DNA from 3 places in the Streptomyces sp. NPDC058579 genome. Region 1 is predicted to be linked to each of the others. Evidence: riboswitches for the same ligand, from Rfam matches in the RefSeq annotation. Region 1 holds a riboswitch; each other region holds the start of a gene.
The links. A riboswitch is a leader RNA that binds a small molecule or an ion and turns the genes downstream of it on or off. The one in region 1 is predicted to bind cobalamin.

Region 1 (3,845 bases):
GAGGAACGCGGAGATCCCGTCGGCGCCCTCGCCCCCGGTGCGGGCCATCACCAGGTACAGCTGGGAGGCGCCCGCCCCGGAGATGAACTGCTTGACGCCGGTGAGCACCCAGTGGTCGCCGTCGCGCACGGCGCGGGTGGTGAGCGCGGCGGCGTCCGATCCGGCGCCGGGCTCGGTCAGGCAGTAGCTGGCCAGGTCGTCCATGGCGCACAGGCGCGGGAGCCACCGGCGGCGCTGGGCGTCGTCGCCGTAGTGGTCGACCATCCAGGCGACCATGTTGTGGATGGAGAGGTAGCCCGCGATGGACGGGCAGCCGGAGGCGAGGGTCTCGAAGACGAGGACGCCGTCGGAGCGGGTGAGGCCGGAGCCGCCGGACTCCTCGCGGACGTAGACGCCACCGAGTCCGAGTCCGGCGGCCTTGCGCAGGACGTCGACGGGGAAGTGCTTGTCGCGGTCCCAGTCAAGGGCGTGCGGGGCGAGGTGGTCCTGGGCGAAGTCGAGGGTGGTCTCGACCAGGGCCCGCTGGTCCTCGGTGAGCAGGGTCGTGGTCATGGTCGCTCAGCCCATCGTGGGGAGGGTGAAGCTCGCGCCGTCGCGGAGCCCGGCGGGCCAGCGCGAGGTCACGGTCTTGGTGCGGGTGTAGAAGCGGATGGCGTCCGGTCCGTGCTGGTTCAGGTCGCCGAAGCCGGACCGCTTCCAGCCGCCGAAGGTGTGGTACGCCACCGGCACCGGGATGGGCACGTTGACGCCGACCATGCCGGTGTCGACGCGCCGGGTGAAGTCGCGGGCGGTGTCGCCGTCGCGCGTGAAGATCGCCACGCCGTTGCCGTAGAGGTGCTCGCTGGGCAGCCGCAGGGCCTCCTCGTAGTCGGCGGCGCGGACCACGCAGAGCACGGGGCCGAAGATCTCCTCCTGGTACACGCGCATGTCAGGGGTGACCCGGTCGAAGAGGGAGGCCCCGGCGAAGAAGCCGCCCTCGTGCCCGGGGAGGACGAAGTCGCGTCCGTCGACGACGAGTTCGGCGCCCTCCTCGACCCCGATGCCGATGTACTTACGGACCCGGTCGACGGCGTCCGGGCCGACCATCGGACCGAAGTCGGCGTCCGCGTCGTCGCTGCGGCCGATCCTCAGCTCGCCGATGCGCTCCTTCAGCCGGGCGACGAGGGCGTCGGCGGTGTCCTCGCCGACGGGGACGGCCACCGAGACGGCCATGCACCGCTCGCCGGCCGAGCCGTAGCCGGCGCCGATGAGGGCGTCCACGGCCTGGTCGAGGTCGGCGTCCGGCATCACGATCATGTGGTTCTTGGCGCCGCCGAAGCACTGGGCGCGCTTGCCGTGGGCGGCGGCGGTGGCGTAGACGTGCGCGGCGACGGGGGTGGAACCGACGAAGCCGAGGGCGGCGACGCGGGGATCGTCGAGGAGGGTGTCGACGGCGTCCTTGCCGCCGTTGACGACGTTCAGGACGCCCGCGGGCAGCCCCGCCTCCAGGAAGAGCTCGGCGAGCCGCAGCGGTACGGAGGGGTCGCGCTCCGAGGGCTTGAGGATGAAGGCGTTTCCGCAGGCCAGGGCGGGGGCGGCCTTCCAGAGCGGGATCATCGCGGGGAAGTTGAACGGGGTGATGCCGGCGACGACGCCGAGCGGGGAGCGCAGCGAATGGACGTCGATGCCGGTCCCGGCGTTGTCGGTGAACTCTCCCTTGAGCAGGTGCGGGATGCCGGCGGCGAACTCCACGACCTCCAGGCCGCGTTGGAGGTCTCCGTGGGCGTCGGCGACGGTCTTGCCGTGCTCGGAGGAGAGCAGCCGGGCCAGGTCGTCCTTCTCCTGCTCGACGAGCTGGAGGAAGCGCAGGAGGACGCGTGCGCGGCGCTGCGGGTTCCAGGCGGCCCAGTCACGCTGCGCCCGGGCGGCGTCGGCGATGGCCGCCTCGGTCTCGGCCCGGTTCGCGAGGGGCACGCGGGCCTGGACCTCGCCGGTGTTGGGGTCGTACACGTCGCCGTAGGCGCCCGAGGTTCCCGGGGTGTGCCTGCCGCCGATGAAGTGGGTCAACTCGCGGACGGGGGTGGTGTCTTGTGCGCGGACCATGAGTGCCTGCTCTCGTCAGGTGATCCGGATGGCGCGCCGGAGGACCGCCACGACCGCGAACGCCGGTGGGCGTGATTCATCGCGGGGTGGTGGTCGCCTACGGCGCGAGAGCGCGAATGGCGAGGCGCCGTCAGGTCCTGACGGTCGTGTGGTGGTGGGGTCCTACTCGACGGGGTCCTCGACGGGCGGGTGCCCGTCGGCCGGATCCGCGGGGAGTGTGCGGGCGCACCGGTGCCATGCGTGTCAGCTCCATCCTCGTGGACAACACGGAACATCCCGCGGCCGGTATCCTGACTCCCGGATCAGCGCGCGCCGTCCGCCTTCCCGACATCACTCGTCAGTGGCGTGCTGCTCGACGGCGTACTCCCCGGTCACAGTGGCGGGACCGCGCCGGAATCACACCGGCTTCCCTGCACCGCGGGCCTTCGCCGCGACTATATAGTTGGACGTCCTAGTAAATCCACCCCCGGCCGGGTGAACCTGCGGCATCCCTTAGTAGAGCGGAGTCGCCCGGAGCTTCAAGACCTGCTCGGAGAGGGCAAGGTCACAGCGGTGTGCACTGCTGTCATCTGAGCGAGCTGTCCTAACATCCGAGCATGACAGTCCTTCCCGACGACGGGCTCGCCCTCGCCGCCGAATTCCCCGACGCGTCCCGTGAACAGTGGCAGCACCTGGTAGCCGGGGTGCTGCGCAAGTCGGGCAAGGACGTCGAGGGCCCGGCGGCCGAGGACGCCCTGTCCACCGCCCTGGAGGACGCGCTCCGCGTCCGTCCCCTCTATGCCGCCGAGGACACCGCCCCCGAGCCCGGCCTGCCCGGCTTCGCGCCCTTCGTACGATCCGGGCGCGCCGAGGGGAACACGGTCGGCGGCTGGGACGTGCGCCAGCGGCACACCACCGCCGACACCGGGACGGTCCTCGCCGACCTGGAGAACGGCGTCACCTCGCTCTGGCTGGTCGTCGGCGAGGGCGGCATCCCCCTGGGGAGCCTCGGCCGGACCCTCGACGGCGTCTACCTCGACCTCGCGCCCGTCGTCCTCGACGCGGGGCAGGACGTGGAGGAGGCCGCGCGCGAGCTGCTCGGACTGTACGAGGAGCGGGGCGTCGCCCCGGAGGCCGCGCGCGGCAACCTGGGCGCCGACCCCCTCGGCCTGGAGGCCCGCACCGGCCGGCCCTACGACCCCTCCCCCGCCGTCGGGCTCGCCCTGCGCTGCGCCGAGGAGTACCCGGGCCTGCGGGCGCTGACCGTGGACGCGCTGCCGTACCACGAGGCCGGCGGCTCGGCCGCGCAGGAGCTGGGGTGCGCCCTCGCGACCGGCGTCGCGTACCTGCGGCAGCTCACGGAAGCCGGACTCTCCGTCGAACAGGCCCTCGGGCAGCTGGAGTTCCGCTACGCGGCCACCGCCGACCAGTTCCTCACGATCGCCAAGTTGCGTGCCGCGCGCAGGCTCTGGGCCCGGGTGGCCGAGGTCAGCGGGGCGAGCGGTGCGGGCGCACAGCGGCAGCACGCGGTGACCTCTCCCGTGATGATGTCCCGCCGCGACCCCTGGGTGAACATGCTCCGCACCACCGTGGCCACGCTGGCCGCGGGCGTGGGCGGCGCCGAATCCGTCACCGTCCTTCCGTTCGACCACGCGCTCGGCCTGCCGGACGCGTTCGCGCGGCGCATCGCCCGCAACACCTCGACCATCCTCGTCGAGGAGTCGCACCTCGCACGGGTCATCGACCCGGCGGGCGGCTCCTGGTACGTGGAGCGCCTGACGGAC
Region 2 (3,845 bases), on a different contig from region 1:
GGTCGCGGAGTTTCGGCGTGGCGTTGAGTGCCTGCACCACGCCCGCGAAGGGCAGTCCTACCTTTGAACTGCCCGAGGGAGAGCTGGAGTTGGGGGTGGGGATTCATGGTGAACCCGGGCGGGAGCGGCGGGCGATGATGACCTCTCGCGAGATCGCCGACTTCGCCGTCCACGCCGTACTGGAGGACCTTCAGCCGTCCGGTCCCGTACTCGCCCTGGTGAACGGGATGGGGGCCACGCCCCTGCTCGAGCTGTACGGGTTCAACGCCGAGGTGCAGCGGGTGCTGGCCGAGCGCGGGGTGCCCGTCGCCCGCACGCTGGTCGGGAACTACGTGACCTCGCTCGACATGGCCGGCTGTTCGGTGACGCTCTGCGAGGCCGACGAGGAGCTGCTGCGGCTCTGGGACGCGCCCGTGCAGACGGCCGCTCTGCGATGGGGTCGGTGAGAGGGGAAATGAACCAGGTCGAGCAGTTCGACGTCGATTTCTTCCGTCGGTGGCTTGCTGCCGCCGCTGCCGCCGTCTACCGGGAGGCCGGCCGTCTCACCGAGCTCGACTCGGCGATCGGCGACGCTGACCACGGCGCCAATCTGAAGCGGGGGTTCGCCGCCGTCACGGAAGTGCTGGACAAGGAGCCGCCCGCCACGCCCGGGGCCGTACTCGTCCTCGCCGGGCGGCAGTTGATCTCCACCGTCGGCGGGGCGTCCGGGCCGCTGTACGGGACGCTGCTGCGCCGCACCGGCAAGGCGCTCGGCGACGCCGGGGCGGTGACGCGGCAGGAGCTGGCGGCGGCGCTGGCCACCGGGGTCGCCGCCGTGGGTCAGCTCGGCGGGGCCCAGGTCGGCGACAAGACGATGCTGGACGCGCTCGTGCCCGCGGCCGAGGCGCTCGGCGACTCCTTCGCCGCCGCCCGGGACGCGGCCGAGGCCGGCGCCCTGGCGACCGTACCCCTGCGGGCGCGCAAGGGCAGGGCCAGCTATCTGGGCGAGCGGTCGGTCGGGCACCAGGACCCCGGGGCGACGTCGTCGGCGCTGCTGATCGCCGCGCTCGCGGAGGTGGCCGCCGCATGACCGGTCAGGTGGGCATCGTCCTGGTCTCGCACAGCGCGGCCGTGGCCGACTCCGTCGCCGCCCTGGCCCGGGGGCTTGCGGGCGGCGGGGCGACCGCGCCCGTGGCCGCCGCCGGAGGCACCCCCGACGGGGGGCTCGGCACCAGCTCCGAGCGGATCGTCAAGGCGGCACGCGCGGTCGACGGGGGCGCCGGGGTGGCCCTCCTCGTCGACCTCGGCAGCGCCGTCCTGACCGTCAAGGCGCTCCTCGCCGAGGGGGACGAGCTGCCGGACGGAGCCCGTCTCGTGGACGCGCCCTTCGTCGAGGGCGCCGTCGCCGCGCTCGTCACGGCGAGCGCGGGCGGGGACCTGGACGCGGTGACCGCCGCGGCGGCGGAGGCGTACACCTACCGGAAGGAGTGAGCGAGGGGCTCAACAGCGTGAGGGGGCGCGCGGGAGATCTGTCACACACCGTCCGGGGGCGCACCGATGTTGTGATGTACCTGGTCAACCCACTAATGTCACAGCGCCTTGGTGTACGGGAAACCGGTGCGGTACCGGTGCGGCCCTCGCCACTGTGATCGGGAAGTCCGGCTCCATCCCTCCGGGGAAGCCACTGGACCGCCGCGGGAGACCGCGGCGGTGTGGGAAGGCGGAGCCGCGGCGGCATGACCCGTCAGCCAGGAGACCGGCCGAGGTGCGTTGTCCATCCACGAGGTGCTGGAGAGGGTCTCCCAACCATGCATATAGCCGAGGGGTATCTACCCCCGTTGCACGCGGCCGCCTGGGGCGTCGCGTCTGCTCCTTTTGTCGTCCACGGCGTCCGCGCGCTGACCCGTGAGGTCAAGGCCAACCCCGAGTCCACTCTGCTGCTCGGCGCGTCCGGCGCGTTCACCTTCGTCCTGTCCGCGCTCAAGATTCCGTCGGTCACGGGCAGTTGCTCGCACCCGACCGGTACGGGTCTGGGCGCGATCCTGTTCCGACCGCCGGTGATGGCGGTCCTGGGCACGATCACCCTGTTGTTCCAGGCGCTGCTGCTCGCGCACGGCGGGCTCACCACACTCGGCGCCAACGTGTTCTCGATGGCGATCGTCGGGCCGTGGGCCGGATTCGGTACGTACTGGCTGCTGCGCCGGTTCGACGTGCCGCTCATGGTGAGCGTGTTCTTCGGCGCGTTCGTCGCGGACCTGTCGACGTACTGCGTGACCAGTGTCCAGCTCGCGCTGGCCTTCCCCGACCCGGGGAGCGGTGTGGCCGGGGCGCTGGCCAAGTTCGGCTCCATCTTCGCCGTCACGCAGCTGCCGCTCGCCGTCAGCGAGGGGCTGCTCACGGTCCTCGTGATGCGGCTGCTCAAGCAGTCCAGCAAGGCGGACCTGACCCGGCTCGGGGTCCTGCTCCCGTCCCGGAAGAAGAACGAGAACGCGGAGGCGAGCGCCTGATGAGCCGGAACGCGAAGATCAACTCCCTGCTCCTGCTCGTCGTCGCGGCCCTGGCTGTGCTCCCGCTGGTCCTGGGCCTCGGCGACCACAAGGAGGAGCCGTTCGCGGGCGCGGACGCCGAGGCGGAGGCGGCGATCACGGAGATCGCTCCCGACTACGAGCCGTGGTTCAGCCCGCTCTACGAGCCGGCCTCCGGCGAGATCGAGTCGGCGCTGTTCGCCCTGCAGGCCGCGCTCGGCGCCGGTGTGCTGGCGTACTACTTCGGCGTGCACCGGGGCCGTAAGCAGGGCGAGGCCCGCGCCGAGGCGAAGGCGCTGCGGTCGGGGGCGGCGTCCGGCTCGGCGGCGTCCGGCGACGCGTAACCGCCGCCGGTGCTGCCGATCGACGCGGCGGCGCACAGCAGTCGCTGGCGCCGCCGTCACCCGTGCGAGAAGGCCGTGCTCGGCTTCGGCCTGACACTGTGCGCGGTCTGTCTGCCGCCGTGGCCGGGCGCCGTCCTGGTCGCGGCGGCCACCCTGGCCGTCCTCCTCGGTCCCGCGGGCGTGCCCGGGCGCCAGCTGTGGCGCGCCTTCCGCATCCCGCTGGGCTTCTGTGTGACGGGGGCGATCCCGCTCCTGTTCGAGGTGGGCGGGGCGCGAGGGCTCGTCGCGCTCGCGCCGGACGGGCCGGTCCACGCCGGTGAGCTGCTGCTGCGGACCTCATCGGCGTCCCTGGGCGTCCTGCTGTTCGCCTTCACCACGCCCGTGTCGGACCTGCTGCCCCGGCTTGTACGGGCCGGGGTGCCGGCGCCCGTGGTGGATGTGGCGCTGGTGATGTACCGGATCAGCTTTCTTCTTTTGGATTCAATATCCAAAATCCGACAGGCGCAGGCGGCCCGGCTCGGGCTGACGACCCGGGCGGCGACCTGGCGTTCGCTCGCCGGGCTCGGCGCGACGGCGTTCGTCCGCGCCTTCGACCGGGCGCAGCGGCTCCAGACCGGGCTCGCCGGACGGGGCTACGACGGGACGCTGCGCGTCCTGGTGCCCGAGGCCGCGGTATCGGGCCGCTTCCTGGCCTCGACGGCCGGCCTGCTCACCGGGCTCGTCGCCCTCACTCTCGTACTGGAAAGGTCCCTGCCGTGAGCCCCGCACCCCCTGTCGTGGAACTGGTGAAGGCCACGTTCGCCTACGAGGACGGTCCCGTGGTCCTCGTAGGCATCGACTTCGCCGTGCCGGAGGGCCGGGCGCTCGCGCTGCTCGGCCGCAACGGCGGCGGCAAGACGACGCTGCTGCGACTGCTGAGCGGGGGCCTGCGCTGCGGCAGCGGGTCACTCCGGCTCGACGGTACGGACGTGTCGTACGACCGGAAGGGGCTGACACG
Region 3 (3,845 bases), on a different contig from region 1:
GATTACCCGGGGTCGCACGGCGCTCACATCGTGGACAGAGCGTTCACGCAAGGCCCCTCGGCGGCTCAAGCGGAATGGCTGGAACCCGATTTGGGACACCACAACGCCCGGCCCAGTTCACCTTCCGTTCACTCAGGTTGCCTACGTTCGTCCAGCCACTGACGTCAAACGATTGCCTGGGTAAATGGAACACATCACGCTGCTGCTCGCGATTGTGGTCGTGACAGCTCTCGTGTTCGATTTCACGAACGGTTTCCACGACACCGCCAACGCGATGGCGACGACCATCTCGACCGGTGCCCTCAAGCCCAAGACCGCGGTGGCCATGTCCGCCGTGCTCAACCTGGTCGGTGCCTTCCTGTCCGTCGAGGTCGCCAAGACGATCTCCGGCGGGATCATCAACGAACAGGGCATTCGTACTGAAGTGATCTTCGCGGCGCTCGTCGGCGCCATCCTCTGGAATCTGCTGACCTGGCTCCTGGGTCTGCCGTCCAGCTCCTCCCACGCACTCTTCGGCGGACTGATCGGCGCGGCCGTGATGTCGGCCGGCTGGTCGGCCGTCAACGGCTCGACCGTGGTCAGCAAGGTCCTGATCCCCGCGATCGCCGCGCCGCTCGTCGCCGGCCTCGCCGCGATGGCGGCCACCAAGCTGACGTACAAGCTCGGCTCCAAGACGGAGACGAAGGCCACCGCAAAGGGCTTCCGGGCCGGCCAGATCGCCTCCGCCGGTCTCGTCTCCCTCGCCCACGGCACCAACGACGCGCAGAAGACGATGGGTGTCATCACCCTCGCCCTGGTCACCGGCGGCGTCCTCGCCCCCGGCTCCAACCCCCCGATGTGGGTCGTCGTCTCCGCCGGTATCGCCATCGCGCTCGGCACCTACCTCGGCGGCTGGCGCATCATCCGCACCATGGGCAAGGGCCTCACCGACCTCCAGCCGCAGCAGGGCTTCGCCGCCCAGACCAGCGCGGCCACGGTCATCCTGGCCTCGTCCAACCTGGGCTTCTCGCTCTCCACCACGCAGTCCTGCTCCGGCGCCGTGATGGGCGCGGGCCTCGGCCGCAAGGGCGGTGTCGTCCGCTGGTCGACCGCCACCCGGATGTTCGTCGCCTGGGGTCTGACCCTGCCCGCCGCGGGCCTGGTCGGCGCCGGCGCCGAGTTCCTCACCAAGCAGGGCCCCTGGGGCGTCGCCGTCGTCGCGGTCCTCCTGGTCGCCGGCTCGGCGGTCATCTGGGCGCTCTCCCGCCGCAAGCCGGTCGACCACCACAACGTCACGGCCGACGAGATCGACGGCGAGCCCGCGGGCGTCGTGACCACCGCCATCGCGGCCGTCACCCCGCCGGCCCCCGCCGGTTCCTTCGCCACCGTCGCGGACGACGACCTCAAGACCACCATCCCCTCGCCGGCCCCCACGGACCCGGCAGCCCCCGCCGCCTCGGCCGCGGTGTAAGGAACCAACGACATGAAGATCGACTGGGCAGCTCTCGGCTCCGTCTTCGGAGTCAGCCTCGTGGCGACCGTCGCCCTCGTGGGCCTCTTCACCCTCGGCATCATCGGCCTCTCCAAGCAGGAGCAGGCCGCGGCCCAGGGCGGCTCCGCGGCCATGGCGCGCACCGGCGCGTACGCCTGCTTCGCGCTCTGCGCGGCGGCCGTCGCGTACGGCATCTATCTGATCGTCGTCTGACGACGATCCCGCTCCGCCGGCCGGGCGGGTCGCACCTTCGGGTGCGGCCCGCCCGGTCGTCGTTTCACCGGGTCCGTGTGGTGCTTCGCACAGTGTCCCGCCGCAGGTCAAGCGTGAGTTGACGGGTGTTCGCACACGTGGTGGACTTCCGGGGCCATTACGGCGGCAAACAGAGGAAGCCCGGTGCGAATCCGGCGCGGTCCCGCCACTGTGACCGGGGAGTCGCTCCCCCGGGAGCCAGGAACTCTCGCCGCCGGTCACGTCGAGCCAGGGCGCGGACCCTGAGTGAGGACACAGCGCCATGCCCGGCCGCAGTGCTGCCCCAGGTGTATTCGCTTACGGCGCGGCCGCCGGCCTTGCCGCCGATCTGATCGTCGGCGACCCCCGCCGCGGCCACCCGGTCGCCGCGTTCGGGCGCGCCGCAGGGGCCGTCGAGAAGCTGCTCTGGCGCGACCACCGCGGGTGGGGCGCGCTGCACACCGCCGTCTGTGTCACGGGCGCCGCGGGCGCCGCCGCGCTGGCCGCCCGTACCGTACGTGACCACCCCCGGGCCTCCGCCGCGCTGACCGCCGCCGCCGTGTGGGCCGTCGTCGGCGGGACGACCCTGGGCCGGGAGGCCCGCGCGATCGGCGGGGCGCTCGCCGCCGGCGACCTGGACGTGGCCCGGGAGCGGCTCCCCCATCTCTGCGGGCGCGATCCGCAGTCCCTGGACGGTCCGGCAATGGCCCGCGCGGTCGTGGAGTCCGTCGCCGAGAACACCTCCGACGCCGTCGTAGGGGCCCTGGTCTGGGGCGCGGTCGCGGGCGTACCGGGCCTGGTCGGCTTCCGGGCGGTGAACACCCTGGACGCCATGGTCGGCCACCGGTCGGCACGGTACCGGCGGTTCGGCTGGGCCTCGGCCCGGCTCGACGACGTGGCCGGCTGGCCGGGCGCCCGGCTGACCGCCGCGCTGGCGACGGTGGCCGGGGGCGATCCGCGGGGGGCGGTACGCGCCTGGAAGGCGGACGCGGCGAAGCACCCGAGCCCCAACGCCGGCCCGGTGGAGGCCTCCTTCGCGGGGGCGCTCGGGGTACGGCTCGGCGGGACGCTGTCGTACGGCGGCCGGGTCGAGCACCGGCCCGTACTGAACGGGGAGGGACGGGCCGTGGAGGTCGCGGACATCGAACGGGCGGTCCGGCTCTCGCGCCGGGTGACGGGGCTTACGCTCGCCGTCTGTGTGGGCGGACGGATCGTGGCGGGCGCGCTGAAGGCGCGTGCGGTGAAGCGGAGGACGATATGAGGGGCGGCGGGCTGCTGGTCGCCGGGACCACGTCCGACGCGGGCAAGAGCGTCGTCACGGCGGGCATCTGCCGCTGGCTGGTCCGGCAGGGCGTGAAGGTCGCCCCGTTCAAGGGCCAGAACATGTCCCTGAACTCCTTCGTGACCCGGGAGGGCGCGGAGATCGGCCGGGCACAGGCCATGCAGGCCCAGGCGGCCCGGGTCGAGCCGACCGCGCTGATGAACCCGGTCCTCCTGAAGCCGGGCAGCGACCGCTCCAGCCAGGTCGTCCTGATGGGCAAGCCGGTGGGCGAGTTGAGCGCGCGCGGCTACCACGGGGGGCGGCAGAAGGAGCTCTTCGAGCCGGTGATGGCGTGCCTGGAGGAGCTGCGGGGCACGTATGACGCCGTGATCTGCGAGGGGGCGGGCAGTCCGGCCGAGATCAACCTGCGCCGGACCGACATCGTGAACATGGGCATCGCGCGGGCCGCGCGGCTGCCGGTGCTCGTGGTCGGGGACATCGACCGGGGCGGGGTGTTCGCCCAGTTCTTCGGCACGACGGCGCTGCTCGCGCCGGAGGACCAGGAGCTGATCGCGGGCTATCTCGTGAACAAGTTCCGCGGCGACGTGACCCTGCTCGAGCCGGGGCTCGACATGCTGCTGGGGCTGACCGGGCGGCGTACGTACGGTGTCCTGCCGTACGCGCACGGGCTCGGCATCGACGAGGAGGACGGACTGCGGGTCTCCCTGCGGGGCGCGGTCCGCGAGTCGGTCGTCGCGCCGCCGGTCGGCTCGGACGTGCTGCGGGTCGCCGTGTGCGCCGTACCGCTGATGTCGAACTTCACGGACGTGGACGCGCTGGCGGCCGAACCGGGCGTCGTCGTGCGGTTCGTGGACCGGGCCG

Region 2: linked by a shared signal. The riboswitch ahead of ACFWRO_RS16160 (energy-coupling factor ABC transporter permease) and the one ahead of ACFWRO_RS05000 (CoA-acylating methylmalonate-semialdehyde dehydrogenase) in region 1 are both predicted to bind cobalamin.
Region 3: linked by a shared signal. The riboswitch ahead of ACFWRO_RS25050 (cobalamin biosynthesis protein) and the one ahead of ACFWRO_RS05000 (CoA-acylating methylmalonate-semialdehyde dehydrogenase) in region 1 are both predicted to bind cobalamin.

Annotation. Positions count from the first base shown of each region.
Region 1 is NZ_JBHXPI010000002.1:473,024-476,868, reverse strand. It holds gene ACFWRO_RS05005 (acyl-CoA dehydrogenase family protein) at 1-552, opposite strand, end outside; gene ACFWRO_RS05000 (CoA-acylating methylmalonate-semialdehyde dehydrogenase) at 559-2,082, opposite strand; cobalamin riboswitch at 2,345-2,530, opposite strand; gene ACFWRO_RS04995 (methylmalonyl-CoA mutase family protein) at 2,679-3,845, shown strand, end outside.
Region 2 is NZ_JBHXPI010000011.1:13,817-17,661, forward strand. It holds gene dhaK (dihydroxyacetone kinase subunit DhaK) at 1-446, shown strand, start outside; gene dhaL (dihydroxyacetone kinase subunit DhaL) at 455-1,069, shown strand; gene ACFWRO_RS16155 (PTS-dependent dihydroxyacetone kinase phosphotransferase subunit DhaM) at 1,066-1,470, shown strand; cobalamin riboswitch at 1,535-1,759, shown strand; gene ACFWRO_RS16160 (energy-coupling factor ABC transporter permease) at 1,788-2,486, shown strand; gene ACFWRO_RS16165 (energy-coupling factor ABC transporter substrate-binding protein) at 2,486-2,848, shown strand; gene cbiQ (cobalt ECF transporter T component CbiQ) at 2,858-3,607, shown strand; gene ACFWRO_RS16175 (ATP-binding cassette domain-containing protein) at 3,604-3,845, shown strand, end outside.
Region 3 is NZ_JBHXPI010000026.1:17,195-21,039, reverse strand. It holds gene ACFWRO_RS25060 (anion permease) at 185-1,450, shown strand; gene ACFWRO_RS25055 (hypothetical protein) at 1,463-1,684, shown strand; cobalamin riboswitch at 1,809-1,954, shown strand; gene ACFWRO_RS25050 (cobalamin biosynthesis protein) at 1,986-2,963, shown strand; gene ACFWRO_RS25045 (cobyric acid synthase) at 2,960-3,845, shown strand, end outside.